Regions from separate parts of the Bradyrhizobium sp. HKCCYLRH3061 genome, predicted to be linked through region 2. Evidence: riboswitches for the same ligand, from Rfam matches in the RefSeq annotation. Region 2 holds a riboswitch; the other holds the start of a gene.
The links. A riboswitch is a leader RNA that binds a small molecule or an ion and turns the genes downstream of it on or off. The one in region 2 is predicted to bind cobalamin.
Positions count from the first base shown of each region.

Region 1: another riboswitch for cobalamin. It lies ahead of ACQR2C_RS01645 (TonB-dependent receptor domain-containing protein); the one in region 2 lies ahead of ACQR2C_RS29500 (HupE/UreJ family protein).

Region 1 is NZ_JBNPUE010000001.1:325,975-330,652, reverse strand. Features, by position in the region: gene ACQR2C_RS01645 (TonB-dependent receptor domain-containing protein) at 1-1,833, opposite strand, end outside; cobalamin riboswitch at 1,930-2,147, opposite strand; gene ACQR2C_RS01640 (DUF2336 domain-containing protein) at 2,354-3,466, opposite strand; gene ACQR2C_RS01635 (SDR family oxidoreductase) at 4,009-4,678, shown strand, end outside.
Region 2 is NZ_JBNPUE010000024.1:50,092-54,769, forward strand. Features, by position in the region: gene ACQR2C_RS29485 (cobyric acid synthase) at 1-833, opposite strand, end outside; gene cobO (cob(I)yrinic acid a,c-diamide adenosyltransferase) at 838-1,446, opposite strand; gene cobU (bifunctional adenosylcobinamide kinase/adenosylcobinamide-phosphate guanylyltransferase) at 1,463-1,999, opposite strand; cobalamin riboswitch at 2,033-2,225, shown strand; gene ACQR2C_RS29500 (HupE/UreJ family protein) at 2,345-2,977, shown strand; gene ACQR2C_RS29505 (DUF1636 domain-containing protein) at 2,981-3,376, shown strand; gene cobW (cobalamin biosynthesis protein CobW) at 3,397-4,434, shown strand; gene cobN (cobaltochelatase subunit CobN) at 4,444-4,678, shown strand, end outside.

The DNA.
Region 1 (4,678 bases), on a different contig from region 2:
CGACAGGCGCAGCGCATCGATCGGCTGCCAGGTCGCGGTGGCGCTCCATTTTTCCTTCGGCCGCCGCAATAGCTGCTGGCCGGTGGCCGCATCGACCGCGCGGGTGAAGGTGTAGTCTGCACGCAGCGAGATCCGGTCGGTGAGATCAGCCGTCACGAAGCTCTCGGTGCCTTCGGTGGTCGCGAGGCCGACATTGGCGTAGGAGGTGAAGGTCGCGTTGAAATTGATCAGGTTGGTGATGCTGTTGTGGAAGTAGGTCGCGCCGAAGCGGATGCGATCCGAAAACAGCGGCTGTTCGAAGCCGGCGTCGTAGCCGGTGCTCTGCTCCGGCTTCAGGTTGGGATTGGCGAAGAAGTTGAAGGCCGGAAAATCCTGGTGCAGCTGGCTCAAGGTCGGCGCCTTGAAGCCGGTGCCGTAGCTCGCCTTCAGCTTGGTCCCGGTGACCGGCAGGATCACCGCCGGCGCGATCCGGAAGGTGCCATGGCCGCCGAATTGCTCGTTGACGTCGTTGCGCAGGCTCGCCACCACGAACCAGCGTTTGGCGAACTCCGTCTGCAACTCGATGAAGCCGGCCTTGTTGCCGTTCTCGGCGGAAAGATCAGTTGTTTTCAGCCGCTCGGTCTGCTGCTCCAGCCCGACGACGAGATTGTTGTGCGGCGCCAGTTCGGTCACCGCGTGCCAGTCATATTTGATGCGTTCCCCCGTGGCGACCGCGGCCACGGGATTGCCGGCCGTCAGATCCGACGACCAGTTGTTCACGTAGTTGACGCCGAAATAGTTCCTGATGCGGCCGCCGAGCAGCGACCACACGGCTTCCTCGCGCGTCGCCAGCTGGTGGACCGTGTGGTTGCTCCTGATAGCATCGGGAGCGCTCGGAAAGCCGCTGTCGCCGGTGAACAGCAGCGTGGCGTCGGCGTATCGAATCACCGAGTTCAACGTCCAGGCCTCGTTGAGATCGACGCCGAGCTTGGACGAGGCGGTCACGTTGTCGTAGGCGTTGCCGATCGCCTTCTGCCCGGCCGGGAGCAGCTGCCACGGCGTCACCGGCACGTCGCCGGCGTGCAGGTGCGCGACATTGACCGCGTAGTTGACATTACTATGTGAGCCGCTGACGCCGGCCGACTGGTTGAAGGTCTTGAACGACCCGCTCTCGACCGAGGCGGTCGCCCGCGCCGGGCCGTCGCCCTTGCGCGTGATCACCGAGATCACGCCGCCGATCGCATCGGAGCCGTACAGCCCGCTCTGCGGCCCGCGCAGCACCTCGAGCTGCTGGATGTCGGCGGCGAGCAGATGCGCGAAATCGAACGCACCGTTGCTGTTGGTGACGTCGCCGACGTCGATGCCGTCGATGATGAGCTTGGTGTGGTTGGCATTGGTGCCGCGCATGAAGACGTTGGTCTGGCCGCCCGGGCCGCCGGCCTGCACGACGTTCAATCCGGGGACGGTGCTCAGGATGTCCGGCACCGTGCGGGCCTGCTGCGCGGCGATGTCCTTGTCGGTCACCACCGTGATCGCATTCGCGACGTTGGCGACCGGCGTCACGATGCCGGCCGGGCTGACCGCGACGGGCGGGCTGGCCGGCGATTCCGGCTTTGCCGCCGGCATCTGTTGATGCGCGGCGTTGCCGGCTCTGCGGGGGATGGCCGGTTTCGGAGCGATCGGCCGGTGCGGCGGGTCGACCTCGACCGGCGGCAGCAGATCGGGCGAGGCGGATTGCTGCGCCGTTGCGGGGGAGGGACCGAGCAGCGCGAACGACGAGAGGAGGCATAACGACGACAGAAGGGCGCGACGGCGCCTGGCATGGGGAACGGGAGACACGAGTGACCTCGGCATGACGTCAGTGGCACGTCACCGCGAACGAGGTCTCATGCACGCCTTTGCAGGCCTGCCTGAAAACGATGCCAATAACGCCCCGACCGGCATCCTCGCGTGTGACCACGGCTGACGGCAGGTCTCCTGGCTCGCGGGTCGTCACCTCCACGTCGCCTTCCCGGGACCGAGATTTCCCAGTGGCCTCTGACGCGAGATTCGCCGCTTACAGTTGCGGGGGCAGCTGCGGCCTTCGGTCACGTCCCTTGCGAGACGTCTCCGGCACCGCATTCCCTATTGAGCCCCGGTCGAGGGGCACCGTCGCCGTCACCGTAGGAGTGCGGGCGCACCAAAGTCAATCCGGCGCCCGGCGATCTCCTGGCGATAACGCGCTGGAGTGGATTGCGTGTGGCGAACTCTCTCGGCCGCCGCGTTCGGCGTGAGATACCCGGCGCCCGCGACGCCCCACAGCTGTCGTTCGCAGGGACGACAGCGGGATGTGAGGCGCGAATCAATTCCGGCACGGATCGCTTGCGAGCGCCGCTTACTTCTCGACCTTGTTGTGCACCATCCAGAACCTCAGCGTGCGCTGGGCGGTGTCGAGGGACAGGCGGGAATAGTCGCGCTCGGCGAGCTTCAGCGTCTCGGTGTCGATGGCGTGCTTGATGGGGCGGTGGGTGAGAATCTTCGCGACCACCGACCAGGCCAGCCCGGCGGCGCGGCAAGGGATCAGCACGATGTCGGTGCGCGGGCCTTCCATCACCTTGGCGATCATCTCGGTCGGGACGTTGTTGAGCAGGCCGAGCGCGGCTGACACCTCGCCGAAGCGGCGGGTCTCGGCGAAGAAGGCGATGGCGGCATCGTTGAGCTCGTTCAGCCCCTTCATGCGCTTGACGGCCTCTTCGGCCAGCGTGAAGTCGCGCCCGACCAGGCCGCCGTCGCTGCGCGCAACGTCGGCGATCGCCTTGAGGATCTTCTTGATCTCCTGCTGCAGCGCCGGCGGCGCCGAGGCCATCAGCTTGGCGCGCACGGCTTCGGTCGCGCGGCGCAGCAGGTCGCGCAGATGCTTGGTGGGCAGGTCGACGCGCAGCCCGATGATCTCGGACAATTCGTCGTCGTCCTCGGCATGCGCCATCATCCCGGAATAGCCGGTCTCGGAGAAGCGCGCGGTCTGGTTGTTGGCGAGTTTGCGGATCACCCGGCGCTCGCCGCGGTCGACGATGATGTCGGTCACCGCCTCGGTCAGATGCGGGCGGCTGGAGATCGCCATCAGGTGATCCTGGCCCTTGGTCGCCGCGACCTCCACCAGCGTATGCTCGGTGAGCCGGCTCGAGTGCATCAGCACGTTCTCGGCCACCGAGATTTCGTCGTCGCGGGCGAGCTGCTGGATCAATTCGACGGGCGCATAGTCGACCGGCGCGAGATGCTTGCTGAGCTCGGCCCGCGCGCGGGTCTCGACCCGCGAGACCAGTATGCACAGCACGTTGTCGAACACCTTGATCTGGTCCTCGCTGAGGCGTTCGCCGTCATGCAGGAACAGGTTGGTGACCTGGCGCAGCGTGTTGACGCGCTTCGCCGAGGAGCCGCTGCGGACGGCCTCTTCGAGTTCGGTGATGATGGAGTTTTCTGAAAGCGGAAGCTGTTCTGGCTGTGACACGATCGCGCCCGTTGGTCCGGATTGCCGGAGCGACAGCAACGCGTGTGGGATCCGCTGCAAGGCTTTCGGCCGGGGCAGTTTTCGGCACGGGCGATAACAATGCGTTAGGGGCGGAGGGCGTAGTACTCCGGGGAAACACGGATACGGAAAATTAAGACGATACGCATAGAGGGGAAGACGGGTCGGAGCCCGGCGTTTCGGAGATTCGCCGGACAATCGATGGAATGAGGTGCGATCACCTCCTTGCAGACCCGGCGAAGACAGGCGAGCGAGGCGGAAAGGTTAACGATCTCATAAGGTCACAAACCTTCCTTCATCCAGTTTGGTCGCTGCCCTCGATCTCACGTCAGCTCTCATCCTCTCAAGCATTGAAACTTAAATCCCATTCTTGCCGCGGCCGTTTTGCCGACGCGCCGTGCGTTGCGTGCCGTATTCCGTTGTTCCGGGGCAGGCTCGGCGGGTGATGACCTCACGCGAAAAATCAGCGCCAGCATCTTGCCGCATCCCGTGCGATAATCGCCGCGCAAATCGTTGAGGTCCCCATGAAATCCGTCGTCATCACCGGCGCATCCACCGGCATCGGGTTCGCCTGTTCGAAGCACCTGCTCGCGCGCGGCTTTCGCGTGTTCGGCAGCGTTCGCAAGCAGGCCGATGCAGACCGTCTGCGCAGCGAGCTCGGCGCCAACTTCACGCCGCTGCTGTTCGACGTGACCGACGAGGCGGCGGTGAAGGCGGCCGCGCAGGAGGTGCGGGCGGCTCTCGCCGGCGAGGCGCTCGCCGGCCTGGTCAACAATGCCGGCATCGCCGTCGCGGGGCCGGTGACGGAGCTGCCGATCGCGCAGTTCCGCCATCAGATGGAGGTCAACGTCATCGGCCCGGTGATCGCGACCCAGGCGTTCGCGCCGCTGCTCGGAGCGGATCCCGCCATGAAAGGGGAGCGAGGCCGGATCGTGATGGTCAGCTCGGTGGCCGGGCGCAATGGCAACCCGCTGTTGGCGCCGTATTCGACCTCAAAGTATGCGATCGAAGGGCTGTCCGAGAGCCTGCGCCGTGAGCTGATGCTGTTCGGCATCGACGTCATCGTCATCGCGCCGGGCGCGGTGAAGACCCCGATCTGGGCCAAGGCCGACGAGGTCGACCTGTCGCCGTATCAGGCCTCGCCGTTCTTCCCGGCGCTGCAGAAGATCCGCGCCTTCATGCTGAATCTCGGCA
Region 2 (4,678 bases):
ATTCCGTCCTCCAGCCGCAACGGATCGAACTCGTCGAAATTGGAGATGCGCGGATAGGCGAGGATGACGACCTTCGGCCTGCGTCCTTCCGATGATCCGCGTTCAGCCAGTCCGAGCGCATCCTCGGCGGGCAGGCGGCGCGCATCGGAAAAATGCGGAATGAGCCCGAGCGACGTCCAGCCTGTCCGCTGCGCGATCTCGTTGATGCCCGACGCGAATAACGCCGGATCGCCGCGGAACTTGTTGACGAGGAAACCCGCGATGCGTGCGGCATCCGCGGGCGCGAGCACCGCCTGGGTGCCGACCAGGCTCGCAATGACGCCGCCGCGGTCGATGTCGCCGATCAGCACCACCGGAATCTGCACCGCCTGGGCAAAGCCCATGTTGGCGATATCGCCGGCGCGCAGGTTGATCTCGGAGGCGGAGCCGGCGCCTTCGACCAGCACGATGTCGGCATCAGCAGCCAGATGGTGAAAGCTCTCGAGCACCGCCTTCATCAATTGCGGCTTCATCGCCTGATAGGCCGACGCCTTGGCGTTGCCGATGACGCGTCCCTGCACCACCACCTGCGACCCGATCTCGCTTTGCGGCTTCAGCAGCACCGGGTTCATGTGCACCGTCATCGGTTGCCGCGCCGCGCGCGCCTGCAGCGCCTGGGCGCGGCCGATCTCGCCGCCATCCGCGGTGACGGCGGCATTGTTCGACATGTTCTGCGGCTTGAACGGCGCTACTTTCAGGCCGCGCAATGTCAGCGCGCGCGCGAGTCCTGCGACGATCAGCGATTTGCCGACGTCGGAGCCGGTGCCCTGGAACATGATGGCGCGCGCGCTCATGAGCCTAGTACTCGATGCCTTCCTGCGCCTTCACACCGGCCGCGAAATGATGCTTCACGAGGTTCATCTCGGTCACGAGATCGGCGGCCTCGATCAGCTCCGGCTTGGCGTTGCGGCCGGTGACGACGACGTGCAGATCGGGACGGCGCCCTGCGAGCGTGGCGACGACGTCGGTGATATCAAGGTGATCGTAGCGCAGCGCGATGTTGAGCTCATCGAGGACGAGCAGCCGGATCGACGGAAAAGCCATCAGCTCCTTTGCCTTGGCCCAGGCGCGCTCGGCCGCGGCGACGTCGCGCGCGCGATCCTGGGTTTCCCACGTAAAACCTTCGCCGAGCGTGTGCCACGACACCTGGTCGCCGAACGTCTCGATCGCCTTGCGCTCGCCGGTCTCCCACGCGCCCTTGCCGAACTGCACGACGCCGATGCGAAAGCCGCGGCCGATCGCGCGCAGCATCAGGCCCCACGCCGCCGTCGATTTGCCCTTGCCCTTGCCGGTGTGAACGATGAGCAGGCCCTTCTCCACGGTCTTGGAGGCGACCTCGGCATCCTGCACCGCCTTGCGGTTCTCCATCTTCGCCTTGTGGCGGGAATCGTCGGCGCTTTCGGTCACGGGCATGTTCTCCTTGTCACTTCAAAGTCAGCGGCAGTCCTGCCGCCATCAGGATCACGCGATCGGCCACGGCCGCGACGTCCTGGTTCAATCGTCCCTGGGCGTCGCGAAAGGCGCGCGCCAGCGCATTGTCCGGCACGATGCCCAGCCCGACTTCGTTGGACACGGCCACGATGGGGCCATTCGCGCTCCTGAGCGCATCGATCAGCTCGGCACATCTGGCCGGTACGTCCATGTCGGCGAGCATCACATTGCTGAGCCAGAGCGTCAGGCAATCGATCAGCATCGGCGTGCCCGAATCTCCATGTGCCCGGATGAGGCCGGCAAGATCATGTGTCGTTTCCAGCGTCTGCCATCCCTCAATGCGGCGCGCCTTGTGCTGGGCGATCCGGTCGGTCATTTCGGCGTCGAACGCCTGCGCGGTCGCAACATAGGTCCAAGGCGGCGGGTAGGCGGTGACGAGGGTCTCGGCATGGCGACTCTTGCCCGAGCGCGCGCCGCCGAGCACCAGCGTCAGGCGCGGCAGGGCGGGATGCGGCGGGGCAGGGACCATGGGACGATTCCGATTGACGGGCTTTGGCGCGACCCGTATCTAACAGATGACGGTTCTCCGAAAGGAGAGATTTAGGGAACACGGTGCGGGTTCTTGACCCAAGGCCGTGGCTGCCCCCGCAACTGTAATCGGCGAGTGTGAGGCCAAGACACCACTGGGAAACCGGGAAGGTGGCCTGATGCAGCGACCCGAGAGCCAGGAGACCTGCCGTCGACATTGCTGTTGGCCGACCCGTCGCGCGGGGAGTCGCGATGCTGGTTCTGATCCCGCCGGGATGGGCGGGATGCCGTCGGATGCAGCGCATCGTCCGGTCCTCTGGGGAGCCGGCAAGCGACGGAGACGGCCATGAAGTTGACCCGTACCACGACCTTTGCAGCCGCGAGCCTGTTGCTGCTCGCCGCCGATCCCGCCTTCGCGCATCACATGATGGGCGGCAAGCTGCCGCAGACGTTTGCGCAGGGGATGCTGTCCGGCCTCGGCCATCCCATCATCGGAATCGACCATCTGGCGGCGATCGTGGGCGCAGGCATCGTTGCAGCTCTTCTGGGCCGCGGCTTCGCGCCGGTGCTCGCCTTCACCACCGCGATGATCGCGGGCGTCGGCCTGCATGTGGCCAAGGCCAACATCCCGGCTGCCGAGCTGCTGGTCGGCCTGACCACCGCCGTGGTTGGGCTGGTGGTGGTGATGCGTGGGCGTTTCGGCGTGTTGCCGGTTGCCGGCCTGTTCGCCGTGACCGGCCTCGTCCACGGATATGCGCTGGGTGAATCGATCGTCGGCGCCGAGAACTCTCCGCTTGGAGCCTATCTCGCTGGGCTGCTCGTGATCCAGACCGTCATCGCGGCCGGTGCGTTCCTCGGCACCAGGCTGCTGTCGGCGAAGGCCAAGGCGGCTGCGCCGCTGGCGCTGCGGCTCGCGGGCGCTGCCATCGTGCTGGTGGGCGGCGTTGCCGCCGCAACGGCCGCCGGCGTGATCGGCTGATTGATGATCGCATCGGAGACTGGAGAGACGACGCTGTTCGTCTGCGTCACCTGCCGCACGCAGGCGCCTGAAGCTGCGCCGCCGGACGAGCCGCGGGCCGGTGCCCGTTTGCTCGCAGCCATCGAGACGGTGCCGGCCGCGCAGCGCGCCGGCGTCACCGTTGTCGGTGTCGAGTGCCTGTCGAACTGCAATCGTGCGTGCACGGTTGCGGTGACAGCGCCGGGCAAATGGACCTATGTGCTCGGCGCGCTCGATCCGGATCTGCATGCGCGGGATGTGCTGGCATTCGCGCAGCTGCATCAGCGCCATGATGCGGGCCTGCCGGCCTGGCGCGAGCGCCCGGAATACATCCGCAAGAACACCGTCGCGCGCGTGCCTGCGCTGTCGGCGCCACGCTGAAACCGAGAGATCGCATCGCCATGACGAAGTCGTTCGCCAAGACGCCTTGCACCATCGTCACCGGTTTTCTCGGCGCCGGCAAGACGACGCTGGTGCGCAACTTGATCGAGACCGCGAACGGTCGCCGGCTCGCCATCATCGTCAATGAGTTCGGCGATGTCGGCATCGACGGCGACATCCTGAAGGGCTGCGGCGTGCCGGACTGTCCGGAGGATCGCATCGTCGAGCTGTCGAACGGCTGTCTGTGCTGCACCGTCGCCGACGATTTCGTGCCCGCGCTCATGAGCCTGCTGGACCAGAAGGAGCCGCCGGAGCATATCGTGATCGAGACCTCGGGGCTGGCGCTGCCGAAGCCGCTGGTGCAGGCCTTCAACTGGCCCGAGATCGCGACGCGTGTCACGGTCGACGGCGTCGTGGCGGTCGTCGACGGCCCGGCGGTGGTTGCGGGCCGCTTCGCCGACGATCCGGAAGCGCTCGCGGCGCAGCGCGCCACCGATGCCTCGCTCGATCACGACAACCCGCTGGAGGAGGTCTACGAGGACCAGTTGCTGTGCGCCGATCTCGTCGTGATGAACAAGAGCGATCTGATGAGCGAGGAGCAGCGCAAGGATGTCGCCGCCGAGATCGCCGCCAAGGTGCAGCGCGCGGTCAAGGTGATCGCGACCGAGCATGGCAGGCTGTCGGCGTCGGTGCTGCTCGGGCTCGGCGCCGCAGCGGAGGACGATCTCGCCGCCCGGCCGTCGCATCACGACAACGAGGCCGAGCATGATCACGACGATTTTGAGAGCTTCGTGCTCGACGTCCCGGCGCAGGCCTCGCCCGATGCGCTCGTCGACCGGATCGCGGCCGCCGTCGATGCGCATGATGTCTTGCGGGTGAAAGGGTTCGTGGAAGTTGCCGGCAAGCCGCTGCGCCTCCTGGTGCAGGCCGTGGGCAGCCGCATCCAGCATCAGTTCGAGCGCCCGTGGCGCTCGGGCGAATCGCGGCAGGGGCGGTTGGTGATCATCGGCGAGCGCGGCCTCGATGCCGCCGCCATCCAGAGCCTGATCACAGGGTAGGCGTCACCGATGCACCTGCTGGCGACAACGGGCGCGGATCTCGACGACCTCGAACAGGCCGTGGATCTTGCGCAGTCGCCGGCCGAGATCGTCGTGCTGTCGTTCTCGGACACCGACCTGTCGGCGTTGGCCGAAGCCTGGACCGCGACGTCGACCGAGCTGCCCAGCCTGCGCCTCGCCAGCCTGAAGCGGCTGAAGCATCCGATGTCGGTCGATCTCTATGTCGATCGCGTCGTGCTCGGCG